2 regions of the Streptomyces sp. NPDC057428 genome follow, and region 1 is predicted to be linked to the other one. Evidence: riboswitches for the same ligand, from Rfam matches in the RefSeq annotation. Region 1 holds a riboswitch; the other holds the start of a gene.
What was found. Region 1 has a riboswitch for S-adenosylmethionine ahead of thrC (threonine synthase). Riboswitches for the same ligand answer to the same signal wherever they lie in the genome.
Positions count from the first base shown of each region.

Region 1 (8,182 bases):
GATGCGGCGGGAGTTCTCGACCTCTGCCTCCCAGGCGCCGAAGGCCTCGGCCCGGTTCGAGGTGCTCGCGTCGTACGCGGCCTGGAAGTCGATCCGGTCCGACCACACCATCGGAGCGTCGTTGTCGTCGAACACGCGGCGGAACCAGGCCCGTTGCACTTCGGCCATGTGCCGCACCAGTCCCAGCAGCGAGAGCGTCGAGGGAGGCATCGACCGCTGCCGCAACTGCTCGTCGTCCAGCCCTTCGCACTTTATGGCGAGGGTGGCGCGGTGGTAGTCGAGAAAGGCCCGCAGCGTCTCGCGCTCCCCGCCCACGGCGGGCGGCCCTTTACGCACGTCGGTGGTCACCGGTCGCACTCCTTCACGAGGGGACAGAAGTGCCCAGTATCCGGCTCCGGGACGGGGCGGCAGGCGGCACGTACGACGCCGGCCCCCGGGACGAATCCCGGGGGCCGGCGTCGTACGGATACTGCGGGTACCGCTGGAGCTGCTGATCCGAGGATCAGAAGTCCATGTCACCGCCCGGCATGCCGCCCGGAGCGGCCGCAGAGGCCTTCTCCGGCTTGTCGGCGATGACGGCCTCGGTGGTGAGGAAGAGCGCGGCGATGGACGCGGCGTTCTGCAGGGCGGAGCGCGTGACCTTCGCCGGGTCGATGATGCCCTCGGCGATCATGTCGACGTACTCGCCGGTCGCGGCGTTCAGGCCGTGACCGATCGGCAGGTTGCGCACCTTCTCGACGACGACTCCACCCTCGAGACCACCGTTGACGGCGATCTGCTTGAGCGGGGCCTCCAGCGCGAGCTTCACGGCGTTGGCGCCCGTGGCCTCGTCGCCCGTGAGGTCGAGCTTCTCGAAGACGGCCGAGGCCTGGAGCAGAGCCACGCCACCACCGGCGACGATGCCCTCCTCGACGGCGGCCTTGGCGTTGCGCACCGCGTCCTCGATGCGGTGCTTGCGCTCCTTGAGCTCCACCTCGGTGGCGGCGCCGGCCTTGATGACGGCCACGCCGCCGGCCAGCTTCGCGAGGCGCTCCTGGAGCTTCTCGCGGTCGTAGTCCGAGTCGGAGTTCTCGATCTCGGCACGGATCTGCTTGACACGACCCTGAACCTGGTCGCTGTCACCGCCACCGTCGACGATCGTGGTCTCGTCCTTGGTGATGACGACCTTGCGGGCGCTGCCGAGCAGGTCCAGGCCGGCGTTCTCCAGCTTGAGACCGACCTCCTCGGAGATGACGGTGCCACCGGTGAGGATGGCGATGTCGCCGAGCATGGCCTTGCGGCGGTCACCGAAGCCCGGAGCCTTGACGGCGACGGACTTGAAGGTGCCACGGATCTTGTTGACGACCAGGGTCGACAGGGCCTCGCCCTCGACGTCCTCCGCGATGATCAGCAGGGGCTTGCCCGACTGCATGACCTTCTCGAGCAGCGGAAGGAGGTCCTTCACGTTGCTGATCTTGGAGTTGACGATCAGGATGTACGGGTCGTCGAACGACGACTCCATGCGCTCCATGTCGGTGGCGAAGTACGCCGAGATGTAGCCCTTGTCGAAGCGCATACCCTCGGTGAGCTCGAGCTCCAGACCGAAGGTCTGGGACTCCTCGACGGTGATGACGCCTTCCTTGCCGACCTTGTCCATAGCCTCGGCGATCTTGGCGCCGATCTCGGTGTCAGCAGCGGAGATGGAGGCCGTCGAAGCGATCTGCTCCTTGGTCTCCACGTCCTTCGCCTGCTCCAGAAGTGCGGCGGAGACGGCCTCGACGGCCTTCTCGATGCCACGCTTCAGAGCCATCGGGTTGGCACCCGCGGCGACGTTGCGCAGGCCCTCGCGGACGAGCGCCTGGGCGAGAACGGTGGCGGTGGTCGTACCGTCGCCGGCGACGTCGTCCGTCTTCTTGGCGACCTCCTTGACCAGCTCCGCACCGATCTTCTCGTACGGGTCCTCGAGCTCGATCTCCTTGGCGATGGAAACACCATCGTTGGTGATCGTGGGCGCGCCCCACTTCTTCTCGAGGACGACGTTACGGCCCTTGGGGCCGAGGGTGACCTTGACGGCGTCGGCGAGCTGGTTCATCCCGCGCTCGAGACCGCGCCGTGCCTCCTCGTCGAACGCGATGATCTTGGCCATGTGAAGTGGTCCTCCCGGACTGATGGGGTCTCCCCTGCTCGAACGCAGTTGAGAGCTTGGGGAAGGATTGCTCCGGACCGGGAGGCGCCCGCGACGGACGGCCAGCCTGCTCAGTGGTTCCTTGCCCCGCTGAGCCTGCGGGCCTCACCGGCCCGGTCCAAGTTTCTGTCACTCTCACCTGGAGAGTGCTAACGCCAATGATTAGCACTCGACCCCCTCGAGTGCAAGCGCCTGAGGCCGAGGCTCGCTGGGGAGCGGGCCCCGCCCGGGGCGCACGCGGACGCACGCAGGGCCCGTCCCCCTGCGGAGGAACGGGCCCTGCGTGCGTGAGTAGTGTCGTTGGCCGACCGCGCCGAGCTCAGCCGACGGCGAGCTTGACCATGTCCGCCTGCGGCCCCTTCTGGCCCTGCGAGATCTCGAATTCAACTCGCTGACCCTCTTCGAGGGTGCGGTACCCGTCCATCTGGATCGCGCTGTAGTGGACGAAAACATCCGCACCACCGTCGACCGCGATGAAGCCGTACCCCTTCTCCGCGTTGAACCACTTGACGGTGCCCTGAGCCATGCCTAACTCCCCTATTACTGGCCCTTGCACGAGACCGCACTTCGCGGGCCCGGGTCAGAACTCACCCTCCGACAGGAGAGGGTGGCGTGCGCCGGAACGCGTCGACCGCGGCCGAATGTATCTGCCCAACTGCCCTCTGCAACAGGGCAATCGGACGGGAATTCTGGGCAGGCGCGAACGCCCGGATGGGGAGAATCGGCAAGATTCCAGGGCAAGTCGGGCCTGACAAAGGCGACTTATGCCTCAGGAGGTTCACGTACTTTGGCTGCTTCTTGTCACGGCCGGGCGCATTCTCATATGCGGGCGGCACGGGCAGCGGCGGGGACTTCCCCAACTCTACCGCGCTCAACCATGCAGAATGGCCCCCTCCGCTTCTGATGCGGAGGGGGCCTTCGTGTTCACACAGCGCGGGCGCCCGGCCGGGGTGTCTCCCCGGCCCGCGCGCCGCGACGGGGATCAGCCTCCGGCGACGGCCGGGATGATCGATACGCCTGCGCCGTCCGGCGTCGCCGCGTCCAGACCGCCCTCGAAGCGCACGTCGTCGTCGTTGACGTACACGTTGACGAAGCGGCGCAGCTTGCCCTGGTCGTCCAGGACGCGGGCGCCGATGCCCGGATGGTTCTGCTCCAGCGACGCGATGACCTCGGAGAGGATCGCCCCCTCGGCCGGGACCTCGGCCTGACCACCCGTGTAGGTGCGCAGGATGGTGGGGATACGGACCTTGACGCTCATGTCGGTGCCTTCCTCGGGTCTCGGGTGGTCAGTTGGCGGCGGCGAGGCCAGCGTCGCGGAACGCGTCCAGGCTGGGCCGGATCGTCGCCGACAGTCCGGTCGTGGGGGCGACCGCGTCCAGCGTCTTCAGTCCGTCCCCGGTGTTCAGGACGACGGTGGTCAGGGCCGGGTCCAGCAGGCCTGCCTCGATCAGCTTCTTCGTGACGCCGACGGTCACACCGCCGGCGGTCTCCGCGAAGATGCCCTCGGTGCGGGCCAGCAGCTTGATCGCGTCCACGATCTGCTCGTCGTCGACGTCCTCCACCGCACCGCCGGTGCGGCGGGCGATGTCCAGCACGTACGGGCCGTCGGCAGGGTTCCCGATCGCCAGGGACTTCGCGATGGTCTTCGGCTTCTGCGGCCGCACGACGTCGTGGCCGGCCTTGAAGGCGGTGGAGACCGGGGAACAGCCCTCGGCCTGAGCGCCGAAGATCTTGTACGGCTTGTCCTCGACGAGGCCGAGCTTGATCAGCTCCCGCAGCCCCTTGTCGATCTTCGTGAGCTGCGAACCGGAGGCGATGGGGATCACGAGCTGGTCGGGCAGCCGCCAGCCCAGCTGCTCGCAGATCTCGTACGCCAGCGTCTTGGAGCCCTCGCCGTAGTACGGCCGCAGGTTGACGTTGACGAATCCCCAGCCCTCGCCGAGCGGGTCGCCGATGAGCTCCGAGCAGAAGCGGTTGACGTCGTCGTAGTTGCCCTCGATGCCGACCAGCTCGCCGCCGTACACCGCGGCCATGACGACCTTGCCCTGCTCCAGGTCGTGCGGGATGAACACGCACGAGCGGAAGCCGGCGCGGGCCGCGGCGGCACCGACCGCACCGGCGAGGTTGCCGGTGGAGGAGCAGGAGAGCGTGGTGAACCCGAAGGCGCGGGCGGCCTCGACGGCGATGGCGACGACACGGTCCTTGAAGGAGTGCGTCGGGTTGCCGGAGTCGTCCTTGACGTACAGGCCGCCGGTCACGCCCAGCTCGCGGGCGAGGTTGTCGGCCTTGACCAGCTTCGTGAAACCGGGGTTGATGTTGGGCTTGTCCGCGACATCGGCGGGGACGGGGAGCAGCGGCGCATAGCGCCAGATGTTGTCCGGTCCCTCGGCGATGCGCTTCTTCAGCTCTTCGGGGGAGCCGCTCGGGAGGTCGTACGCCACTTCGAGCGGCCCGAAACAGGACGCGCAGGCGAAAAGGGGGCCGAGTTCGAAACGCTCGCCGCATTCGCGGCAGGAAAGCGCTGCGGCGGGACCGAGATCCACGGCGGAAGAATTGGCGTTTGCTGCGACTGTCTGCGCGGCCATGATGGCGGAGGCCCTTTCTCCTCATCTTCCTTGCGACGTATTTCGCCACAAGACGGAATTGGCACCTTCCCCACCGTGACCTCGCGGTCGGCAGGAGGGTTGCCGGGACTTCAACGGGCCGTTCCCTCAGTCCCTCTGGATGAGCGCGATGGCACCGGACCGTCGATCCGGGCGTTTTTTCGCGGAGCCACCCCGACATGAGGGGGCCATCCGCGTTGTTCAAGACTGTAACCGAAGCACCGGGCGACCGGATGAGTCGTCCGAACCGCGAGATGGATCACACACAGGGAGAATCGACCGTGCTGGAAGAGGTGGAACGCTGGCTGACCAGGCGTTCCTGGTCGGCCGACGACCGCCCGCTCGACCACCTCACCGCCGCGCGGGCGAGGGATCCGCGCGCCGCGCGCGTGAGCGTCGTCCTGCCCGCGCTGAACGAGGAGGCGACGGTCGGCGCGATCGTCGCGGAGATCCGGCGCGAGCTGATGGAGAAGGTCCGGCTCGTCGACGAGCTGGTGGTGATCGACTCCGGTTCCACCGACGCCACGGCCGAGGTCGCGCGGCGGGCGGGCGCCCGGGTCGTGCACCGGGACTCCGTCGTCCCCCGGATCCCCGCCCTGCCCGGCAAAGGTGAGGTCCTGTGGCGGTCGCTGCTGGTGACGAGCGGCGAGATCGTCTGCTTCGTCGACGCCGACCTCAAGGACTTCTCCGCGGACTTCGTGTCCGGGACAGTCGGCCCCCTGCTGACCGACCCTTCGGTGCAGTTCGTCAAGGCGATGTACGACCGGCCGCTGGGCGAGGCAGCGGGCCAGGGCGGGCGCGTGACCGAGCTGGTGGCCCGCCCGCTGCTCAATCTCCACTGGCCCCGGCTTGCCGGGTTCGTCCAGCCGCTGGGCGGCGAGTACGCGGTGCGCCGCTCCCTGCTGGAGCGGCTGCCCTTCCCGGTCGGCTACGGAGTGGAGCTGGGCCTGCTGGTCGACGCCCTGCACACCGTGGGCCTGGACGCCCTGGCCCAGGTCGACGTCGGCGTACGCAGACACCGCCACCAGGACGGCCAGGCGCTCGGGCGGATGGCGGCGGCGATCTACCGGACGGCGCAGCTGAGGCTCTCCCGGGGCCCGCTCGTACGGCCCGAGATCACCCAGTTCGAGCGGGGGCCGGGCGGGTTCGTCCCGCGTACCCACGCGGTGGACACGGAGGAACGGCCGCCGATGCGGGAGATCGCGGAGTACGCGGCCCGGAACGCCGCGTAGCGGTTTCGCGCCACGACGGCTCCGCTCCGGATCTCCGGCCGTTCCTCACGTTTGGCGGCTTCCCTCACGGGCTAGGTTCGGGTACATGGTCTCCGAGCACGCTGCCCAGGTCCTCGTCGCGTCCAACCGCGGCCCGGTGTCGTACGCCCGGCGGGAGGACGGCACGCTCGAATCGAAGCGGGGTGGCGGCGGGCTCGTCTCCGGCCTCAGCGCCGTCGACGACAAGCTGTGGGTGTGCGCCGCTCTCGGCGACGGCGACCGCGAGGCGGTCCGGCAGGGCGTGTCCGAGCCCGGCGTGCGGATGCTCGACATCGACGCCGGGGTCCACGAGGACGCGTACAACGGCATCGCGAACTCGGTGCTCTGGTTCGTGCACCACATGCTCTACCAGACGCCGGTGGAGCCCGTCTTCGACGCGGAGTTCCGGCGTCAGTGGGCCTCCTACGAGAGCTACAACCGGGCCTTCGCACAGGCACTCGCCGAGGAGGCGGGCGAGGACGCGGCGGTCCTCGTGCAGGACTACCACCTCTCGCTGGTCCCCGGGATACTGCGCGAGCTCCGCCCCGACCTGCGGATCGGGCACTTCACGCACACCCCGTGGGCGCCCGTCGACTACTTCCGGCTGCTGCCCGACGACATCGGGGAGCAGCTTCTCAAGGGCATCCTGGGCGCCGACCGCGCGGCCTTCCTGACGCGCCGCTGGGCGGACACCTTCATCGGCTGCTGCACGGAGATCCTCGGCGGCACCGGCCGCACCAGGATCGGGGTGCACGGGCTCGGGGCCGACGCGGACTTCCTGCGCCGCCGCTCCCGCGAGGCGGACGTGGACGAGCGCATGGAGACGCTGCGGGAGCAGGTGGGCGCCGGCCGGCGCACGATCGTGCGGGTGGACCGCACCGAGCTCTCCAAGAACATCGTCCGCGGGCTGCACGCCTACCGGGCGCTGCTTGAGGAGCGCCCCGAGTGGCGCGAGCGCGTGGTGCACATCGCCTTCGCCTACCCCTCACGGCAGGACCTCGCGGTGTACCGGGACTACACGGCCGAGGTGCAGCGGGTCACCGACACGATCAACGCGGACTTCGGCACGGAGGGCTGGACCCCGGTCCTGCTCCACGTCGACGACGACTTCGCCCGCTCGCTCGCGGCGTACCGGCTGGCCGACGTCGCCCTCGTCAACCCGATCCGCGACGGCATGAACCTGGTGGCCAAGGAGGTCCCCGTCGTCTCGGACGACGGCTGCGCGCTGGTCCTCTCCCGGGAGGCGGGTGCGTACGAGGAACTGGGCGAGGACGCGCTCGTGGTCAACCCGTACGACGTGTCTGCCACGGCGCGGGCACTTCACGAGGCGCTGACCATGGAGTCCGGCGAGCGGGCGGCGCGCTCGAAGCGTCTCGCCGCCGCGGCGACCGCGCTGCCGCCGCAGCAGTGGTTCCTGGACCAGCTGGAGGCGCTGCGGGCCTGACCGCCGGAGGACCGGGCCATCGGGCCCGGTCCTCGTCACGCCTCAGCCCCGGGCGAGCTGGCCGGCCAGTGACCGCAGCAGGCCGGCCACCGCTGCCGGGCCGGGCAGCACCAGGTCGGCGCGTTCGGCGAGTTCGGGCACCTCCGAGCCGCTGCACACCAGCAGGCCCTGGGTGCCCCGGGCCCTCAGCTTCTCCACGGCGGCGTAGGCGGCGAGGTCACCGAGGTCGTCGCCCGCGTAGAGGACGGTCTCCGCTTTCGTCTCCCGCACGAACTCCTCCAGCGCCACGCCCTTGTCCATGCCGGCGGGGCGCAGTTCCAGGACGAGGCGGCCGGGTTCGACGATCAGGCCGTGGCGGGCCGCGAGAGCGCTCAGCGGCGCCCGCAGCGCCTCGAAGGAGGCCTGCGGGTCGGCGGCGCGGCGGGTGTGCACGGCGACCGCGCGGCCCTTCTCCTCGATCCAGGTGCCGTCGCCGGCCCCTGCCTCCTCGATCACCCGGGGCAGCTCCGCGCGCACGGCTTCGACGCCGGGGTCCGGGGCGGGTGCGTGGACGTCGCCGCTGACGGCGTCCCAGCGTTCGGCGCCGTAGTGGCCGAGCACGACGAGGTGGTCGAGGCCGGGCGCCCCTGCGAAGCCGCCGAAGCGCACCGCTGTGCCGGCCGGACGCCCGGTGATCACCGCGACGGCGGCGACGCGCGGCGCCAGCGCCGACAGGGCCGGG
Region 1 covers NZ_JBHVCT010000061.1:25,465-33,646, reverse strand. The annotation lists gene ACFU5K_RS22235 (DinB family protein) at 1-348, opposite strand, end outside; gene groL (chaperonin GroEL) at 503-2,125, opposite strand; gene ACFU5K_RS22225 (cold-shock protein) at 2,484-2,690, opposite strand; gene ACFU5K_RS22220 (MoaD/ThiS family protein) at 3,147-3,422, opposite strand; gene thrC (threonine synthase) at 3,451-4,749, opposite strand; SAM riboswitch class I at 4,768-4,895, opposite strand; gene ACFU5K_RS22210 (glucosyl-3-phosphoglycerate synthase) at 5,049-5,999, shown strand; gene ACFU5K_RS22205 (trehalose-6-phosphate synthase) at 6,085-7,461, shown strand; gene otsB (trehalose-phosphatase) at 7,504-8,182, opposite strand, start outside.

Region 2 (8,182 bases), on a different contig from region 1:
ATCTTCGGACTGGGCGGACTGGTCGCCATCGCCGTCTGGGTCGCGGCCCACACCGCTAAGGCCAAGAAGTCATGAGTAGCCAAGAGATTTCAGAAGAGGGCCTGCCCGCAGGGCAGGACACCGCGCACGGCGCGGTAGCGGTCGCGGACGACCCGTTCGCCGACCCCGGGCTGCCGGCGCACAAGCCGCGCATCCAGGACATCGACGAACGGGCCGCGGATCGCTCCGAGCGCGCCGTCGCGTTCATGTTCACGCTGTCCATGCTGGCGACGGTCGGCTTCATCGCCAGCTACGTCATCTTCCCGGTCGACAAGATCGTGTTCATCTGGCCCTTCGGCCACGTGAGCGTGCTCAACTTCTCCCTGGGACTGACGCTCGGCCTGGCGCTGTTCCTCATCGGCGCGGGTGCCGTCCACTGGGCGCGCACCCTGATGTCCGACGTCGAGGTCGCCGACGACCGGCACGCCATCGAGGCCACGCCCGAGGTCAAGGCCAAGGTCATGGCCGACTTCGCGGCCGGTGCCGAGGAGTCCGCGCTCGGACGGCGCAAGCTGATCCGCAACACCATGTTCGGCGCGCTGGCACTGGTGCCGCTCTCCGGTGTGGTGCTGCTGCGCGACCTCGGTCCGCTGCCGGAGAAGAAGCTCCGCAACACGCTGTGGGCCAAGGGCAAGCTGCTCGTCAACATGAACACGATGGAGCCGCTGCGTCCCGAGGACGTCGTCGTCGGTTCGCTCACCTTCGCCATGCCCGAGGGCCTGGAGGAGGACGCGCACGACTTCCAGACGCAGATCGCCAAGTCCGCCCTGATGATCATCCGCATCGAGCCGGACAACATCAAGGACAAGCGCGAGCGCGAGTGGGCCCACGAGGGAATCGTGGCCTTCTCCAAGATCTGCACCCACGTCGGCTGCCCGATCAGCCTGTACGAGCAGCAGACGCATCACGTGCTCTGCCCGTGCCACCAGTCCACCTTCGACCTCTCCGACGGCGCCCGCGTCATCTTCGGTCCGGCCGGTCACGCCCTCCCGCAGCTGCGGATCGGTGTGAACAGCGAGGGCAACCTCGAAGCCCTCGGTGACTTCGAAGAGCCCGTCGGTCCTGCCTTCTGGGAGCGCGGATGAGTACTGCGACGGAAACACAGCGCAAGGCGCCCGCCGGTGAGCGTGTCGCCGACTGGGCGGACGGCCGGCTCGGCATCTACGGGCTCGCCAAGGCCAACATGCGCAAGATCTTCCCGGACCACTGGTCCTTCATGCTCGGTGAGATCTGCCTCTACAGCTTCCTCATCATCATCCTCACGGGTGTGTACCTGACGCTGTTCTTCCACCCGAGCATGAACGAGGTCGTGTATCACGGCTCGTACGAGCCGATGCAGGGCATCCGGATGTCCGAGGCCTACGCCTCGACGCTGGACATCAGCTTCGACGTCCGCGGCGGCCTGCTGGTCCGGCAGATCCACCACTGGGCAGCGGTGATCTTCCTCGCCGGCATGTTCGTGCACATGTTCCGGGTGTTCTTCACCGGCGCGTACCGCAAGCCGCGCGAGATCAACTGGCTGTTCGGCTTCCTGCTGTTCGTCCTCGGCATGTTCACCGGGTTCACCGGTTACTCGCTCCCGGACGACCTGCTCTCCGGTACGGGTGTGCGCTTCACGGAGGGCGCGATCCTGTCGATGCCGATCGTCGGTACGTACATCTCGATGTTCCTGTTCGGCGGGGAGTTCCCCGGCACGGACATCATCGCGAGGTTCTACTCGATCCACATCCTGCTGCTGCCCGGCATCATGCTCGGGCTCGTGGTCGGCCACCTCATCCTGGTGTTCTTCCACAAGCACACCCAGTTCGCCGGCCCCGGCCGCACGAACAAGAACGTCGTCGGCATGCCCCTGCTTCCGGTGTACATGGCCAAGGCCGGAGGCTTCTTCTTCCTGGTCTTCGGTTTCATCGCGATCCTCTCGGCCATCGCCTCGATCAACCCGATCTGGGCACTCGGCCCGTACCGTCCCGACCAGGTGTCCACGGGCGCCCAGCCGGACTGGTACATGGGATTCGCCGAAGGCTTCGTCCGTGTGATGCCCGGCTGGGAGATCAACCTCTGGGGCCACACCCTGGTCCTGGGCGTGCTCATCCCGCTGGTCCTCTTCGGTCTGGTCCTCGGGGCGCTGGCGCTCTACCCGTTCATCGAGTCGTGGATCACCGGGGACAAGCGCGAGCACCACATCCTGGACAAGCCGCGCAACACCCCGGTCCGCACCGGTCTCGGTGTCGCCTGGGTGACGATCTACTTCGTCATGCTGATCGGCGGCGGCAACGACATCTGGGCGACGCACTTCCACCTGTCGCTCAACGCGATCAGCTGGTTCGTCCGGATCGCGTTCTTCGTCGGCCCGGTCGTGGCGTTCATCGTCACGAAGCGGATCTGCCTCGGCCTCCAGCGGCGCGACAAGGAGAAGGTGCTGCACGGGCGCGAGTCCGGCACCATCAAGCGCCTGCCGCACGGTGAGTTCGTCGAGATCCACGAGCCGCTCAGCCCTGGGCAGCTGCACACGCTCACCGCGCACGAGCAGTACAAGCCGGTCGAGATCGGCCCGACGGTCGACGAGAACGGTGTCGAGCGCAAGCCCTCCGTACTGGAGAAGATGCGGGCGAGCCTCAGCGAGAAGTACTTCGGCGAGGGAACTCAGATCCCCAAGCCCACTGCCGAGGAGTACAAGGAGATCAACAGCGGCCACGGCCACCACTGATCACCTCAGCTGACCGCCACAGCGAAGAGCCCCGTCCATCCGATGGACGGGGCTCTTCGCCGTCTCCGGGCTGGATAGGGTGGGAGGCATCCTTGTACCGGCTGTGGACCCCAGGAGCGGACCATGAACGTTGTGACCCCGGACGGCGGCGACAGCGTGGCGGCCCGCACCTGGCCGGGCGTGCTGACCCCTCTCCTGCGGGGCGAGGACCTCGGCGCCGACGACACGGCGTGGGCCATGAACCGCATCATGAGCGGTGAGGCCACGGATGTGCAGATCGCCGGGTTCGCGGTCGCGCTGCGGGCCAAGGGCGAGACCGTGGACGAGGTGACCGGGCTGGTCCGCGCCATGTACGAGCACGCCCACACCATCGAGGTGCCCGGCCGCACGGTCGACATCGTGGGGACCGGCGGAGACATGGCCAAGACGGTCAACATCTCCACCATGTCCGCGATCGTCGTCGCGGGGACGGGTGCGAAGGTCGTCAAGCACGGCAACCGCGCCTCCTCGTCGGCGAGCGGTGCCTCGGACGTGCTGGAGAAGCTCGGCGTCAACCTCGAACTGACTCCGCAGCGGGTCGTCTCCGTCGCGGAGGAGGCGGGCATCACCTTCTGCTTCGCCGTGAAGTTCCACCCAGCCCTGCGGTACGCGGCCAGGGCCCGCAAGGAGCTCGGCACCCAGACCACCTTCAACATTCTGGGACCGCTCACCAACCCGGCCCGGGTGCGCTCCCAGGCCATCGGGGTCGCCGACCCGAAGATGGCGCCCATCGTGGCGGGCGTGCTGGCGGACCGGGGGAACTCCGCGCTCGTCTTCCGGGGCGACGACGGGCTGGACGAGCTGACGACCACGGCCACCTCCCGGGTCTGGATCGTGCGCGACGGCGCCGTCCGGGAGGAGCCCTTCGACCCGCGCGACGTCGGCCTAGAACTCGTCCCCGTCGAGGCGCTGCGGGGCGCCGACGCGTCGTACAACGCCGATGTCGCGCGCCGGCTCCTCGACGGGGAGACCGGGCCCGTGCGTGAGGCCGTGCTCCTCAACTCCGCGGCCGCGCTGGTCGCGCTGGACCCGGGCGAGGGGACGCTGAACGAGCAGTTGGCGGCGGGGATCGCGCGGGCCGCGAAGTCCATCGACTCGGGCGGGGCCAAGCGCGCGCTGGAGCGCTGGGTGACCGCCAGCAACGCCTGAGAGCCTGTCGGGTGACCTCTGATCGGGGACGATCGAAGGCCACCCGACAGGCTCTGAGAGGCGCACGGTGTGAGCGGGGCGCAGTCCGGATCGCGGACTGCGCCTTGCGCGTCGCCAGGGGTATGGCAGGATGCTGCGCAGGTCATGAGTGACAGCGACTACGGCCCCGGCCCGCTGTCCGGCAACCCTCCGTCCGTGGCGGGGTGCCCCGGGTGAAGACCGGGCCGCAGTCAGCGAGGTCTGCGGCAAGCGCGGACCCCTCGGCATCGTTGGATGCCACCCCTTGGGGTCCTGGTCCCAGGGAGCCTTCTGTGAGCAAGCGAATGCGATAGGGCGCGAAGCCCTCTTCCGCACACCCCTTTTTTCTTCCTCTCCGCGCTGCCGCGCACCGCCGGCGCGAGGATTTCGCCTGCCTTTTACGGGAGTTCGCCATGTCTGTCTCAACCGCTGCCGTCGACCAGGCCATTTGTGCCCCGCTGCCGGTTATGGGTGCTGATGTCACCGTTCCGCTCGTCACCGGTGGAGACGTCACGTACGCCGCCCTCGACTACGCGGCCAGCGCCCCCGCCCTCCAGCGCGTGTGGGACGACGTGGCCGCCTACGCCCCGTACTACGGAAGCGTGCACCGCGGCGCCGGGTATCTCTCGCAGCTCTCCACCGACCTGTTCGAGACGAGCCGGACCACCGTCGCGGAGTTCCTCGGCTGCCGCGCCGACGACCAGGTGGTCTTCACCCGCTCGACGACCGACTCGCTCAACCTGCTGGCCGCCGCGCTGCCCGTGGGCTGCGAGGTGTTCGTGTTCGAGACGGAGCACCACGCCGCGCTGCTGCCCTGGCGGAACGTCCGGGTGACCTACCTCGACGCCCCCCGCACCCCGGACCAGGCCGTCGCCACGCTCGAGCGGGCCCTGGCCGGCCGCGACCCCCACGGTCCGGCCCTGGTCTGCGTCACGGGTGCCTCCAACGTCACCGGTGAGCTGTGGCCGGTGAAGGCCCTGGCCGCCGCCGCCCACGCGCACGGGGCCCGGATCGTCCTCGACGCCGCGCAGCTTGCGCCCCATCACCCGGTGGACATCGCGGAGCTGGACGCCGACTGGGTCGCCTTCTCCGGCCACAAGCTGTACGCCCCGTTCGGCTGCGGGGTGCTCGCAGGCCGGGCCGACTGGCTGCGGGACGCGGAGCCGTACCTCGCCGGAGGCGGCGCCTCCCGCAAGGTCGCCCGGCGCACCGACGGAGGCGTGGACGTCGAGTGGCACACCACCGCGGCCCGCCACGAGGCCGGATCGCCCAACGTCATCGGCGTCTACTCCATCGCCGCCGCCTGCAAGGCGCTGACCGAGGCCGGCTTCGGCCGGCTGGTCGAGCGGGAACAGCACCTGGTCACCCGGGTGCGTGAGGGGCTCGCCGGTGTCCCCGAGGTGAAGGTGCTCTCGCTGTTCGGCGACGACGCCCCGAGGGTCGGCGTCATCTCCTTCGTGGTGGAGGGCTGGAACAGTTCGCACTTCGCCGCGGCGCTCTCCGCGGAGTACGGCATCGGGGTGCGCGACGGACTGTTCTGCGCTCACCCGCTGGTGCGGACCCTGCTGGGCAGCGAGCCGCAGGACCCGGGGGAGTGCGGCGCCCCCGAGGCGGCGCCGGGGGAGAGGTCCCTCAACGCCATCCGGGTGAGTTTCGGAGCCGGGACGCCGGACGAGCACATCGACCGGTTCCTGGGTGCGGTCCGGGAGCTGGTGAGTTCCGGTGCCCGCTGGGCCTACCGCACCGAGGACGGCCGCTGCGTCCCGGACCGGGGCGCCACCTCGCAGGTCTGACCCGCCCGCACGCGGCTGGGGCCGGGACGGGAGCGACTCCTCGTCCCGGCCGGAGCCGCGCGTCGTGTCAGGCGTCGAGGCCGATGGCGAAGGCCGCCTCGAGGTCGTGCTGGGAGTAGGTCCGGAAGGCCACGTGGGTGTCGGTCGCCTCGACTCCCGGGATCTTGCTGATCCGGCCCGGGATGACGTCGGCGAGATCGTCGTGCCTGGCCACCCGGACCATGGCGATCAGGTCGTACGTGCCGGTGACCGAGAAGACCTCGCTGACGCTGTCCAGCGACGCGATGGCCTCGGCGATCTCGGGGATCCGGTCCACGCTGGTTTTGATGAGAACGATCGCGGTGATCACGGCTGGCTTTCTCCCTCAGTGGCCGTGGCTGGAGACTTCACTCTAGTACCACCCCGATAACGCCCCCAGGCGTACAGGAACCCGGCGGCGAAGCCCGCCACATGGGCGAGGTAGGCCACTCCCGGGCCGCTGCCTGCGCCCTGGGCCGCGAGCCACTGGAGCACGAACCAGAACACGAGCACGATCCAGGCGGGAAAGCGCAGCGGCAGGAAAAGGAGGAACGGGAAGAGGCTGGTGACGCGCGCCCGGGGGAAGAGGTAGAGGAAGGCGCCGAGCACCGCGGAGATCGCCCCCGACGCCCCGACCAGCGTCTGGTCCGAGCCCGCGTGCACGACCGCGTAGGCCACCAGCGCGAAGTAGCCGCACGCGACATAGAAGAAGACGAACTCGGCGCGTCCCATGCGCTCCTCGGCCATGGCGCCGAACACGTAGAGGAAGAGCATGTTGCCGAGCAGGTGCAGCCAGCTGCCGTGGACGAAGAGCGCGGTCAGCGGGGTCAGCGCCGCGTGGGCGGAGCCGTCCAGCAGCTCGCTGGGGATCACGCCCCACCGCTCGAAGTACCCGGCCTGCGCGGCGAGGAGGGCGTCGCCCTCGCCGTGGGTGGGGTTGAACCCGGAGACCGGACTGATCAGGAACACCGCACAGCACAGCGCCATCAGCCCGTACGTGACCGGGGCGCCGCCCGCGCCGGCCGCCGCCCCGAGCTCCCGGGCCCGCTTCCGCCAGTCGCCTTCCCGCAGATCGATCACGTACAGAGCATGACGCACACGGCGAGAACGGGACAGACCGCCTCGCCGTGCCGGAGGGTATGCGCAAGGCCGTAGGGTTGCCGCAGGACATCCGCAGTTCGACGGCGCACCGCGAGATCGCAGACCTGGGCACGCACGAGAGACGCGACGAAAGAGGACTCAACGATGACGACGGTTCCCCAGCCGACGGACGGGACCCGCTGGCGCTGCACACTCTGCGGCAACCTCACCCGTTTCGACGTGACGCGCTCCTCCAAGGTCGTGGAGTACGTCCATCTCGACCTGGCCGGGGAGTCGAGTGTCGAGGAGCGGGAGGTGGTCAGTGAGACCATCGAGTCCGTGCGCTGCCGCTGGTGCAACGCGGTGGACCAGATCGAACTGGTCGACAGGCCGGGCGCCGACTCCTGACGGAGCCGTGCGGACCTACATATTGGGGTGATGGATGGTGGAGCAGCCGACAGGCGGCGCCGGACCGGCCGACGCGGCCGACGGCACCGCGGAGTCGCTCGACCGTCCGCTGCCCGAGGGCGTACGCCGCAGGGTGGTGGCGCTGGTCTCGGACGCCTTCGGCGGTCTGACGGTCGGCGAACTCCCCGCACAGCTACGGCAGTACGCCCGTTTCACGCCGAGCAGGCGCGCCAAGTTCGCGGGTAACGCGATGGCGGCCGCCCTCGAGAGCGACCCGGCGTTCCGCCGGCGCATCGGTGAGCGGATCGGCCAGACCCAGCCGGAGCTCGCCGACGCGCTGAAGTCCGGTGCGCCGCCCGCCGCCGCGGACCCGGTCGACGTGGCCGCCGCCGCGTACGTGCTGCGGCCGGCCGGCTGGGTCAAGCTGATCGCGGCCGCCGGCGAGGAGGTCCAGCGGGCGCACGCCGAGCGGGCGGACGAGGAGACCCGGCGCGAGCTGGAGCGGCTGCGCGAGGAGCTCGACCGCGCCCGCGGCCAGACCAGGGCCGACACCGAGCGGCTGCGTGCGGAGCTGGACGCGTCCCGCAAGGAGAGCGACTCACTCCACCGCAAACTCCGCAGCGCGCTCAGCGAGGTGAAGCGCGGGGAGGCCGCCCTGCGCAAGCTCGGTGCGGAGACGGAGACCGTACGCGCCGAGGCCGCCGCCCAGGTATCCGCGGCCGAGAGTGAGACGCGGCGGCTCAAGGCGCGGCTCGCCGAGGCGGAGGCCTCGGTCGAGGCGGGCCGCAGGGCGGCCAGGGAGGGCCGGTCGGTCGAGGACATGCGGTTGCGGCTGCTTCTGGACACCGTGCTGGAAGCCGCCCAGGGGCTTCGCCGCGAACTGGCCCTGCCCCCGTCGTCGATCCGCCCAGCCGACGGTGTGGAGGCGGTG
Region 2 covers NZ_JBHVCT010000035.1:44,018-52,199, reverse strand. The annotation lists gene ACFU5K_RS16375 (c-type cytochrome) at 1-75, shown strand, start outside; gene ACFU5K_RS16370 (Rieske 2Fe-2S domain-containing protein) at 72-1,124, shown strand; gene ACFU5K_RS16365 (cytochrome bc complex cytochrome b subunit) at 1,121-2,746, shown strand; gene trpD (anthranilate phosphoribosyltransferase) at 2,870-3,934, shown strand; SAM riboswitch class IV at 4,075-4,192, shown strand; gene ACFU5K_RS16355 (aminotransferase class V-fold PLP-dependent enzyme) at 4,366-5,745, shown strand; gene ACFU5K_RS16350 (Lrp/AsnC family transcriptional regulator) at 5,813-6,094, opposite strand; gene ACFU5K_RS16345 (rhomboid family intramembrane serine protease) at 6,091-6,843, opposite strand; gene ACFU5K_RS16340 (hypothetical protein) at 7,009-7,251, shown strand; gene ACFU5K_RS16335 (NYN domain-containing protein) at 7,289-8,182, shown strand, end outside.
Region 2: another riboswitch for S-adenosylmethionine. It lies ahead of ACFU5K_RS16355 (aminotransferase class V-fold PLP-dependent enzyme); the one in region 1 lies ahead of thrC (threonine synthase).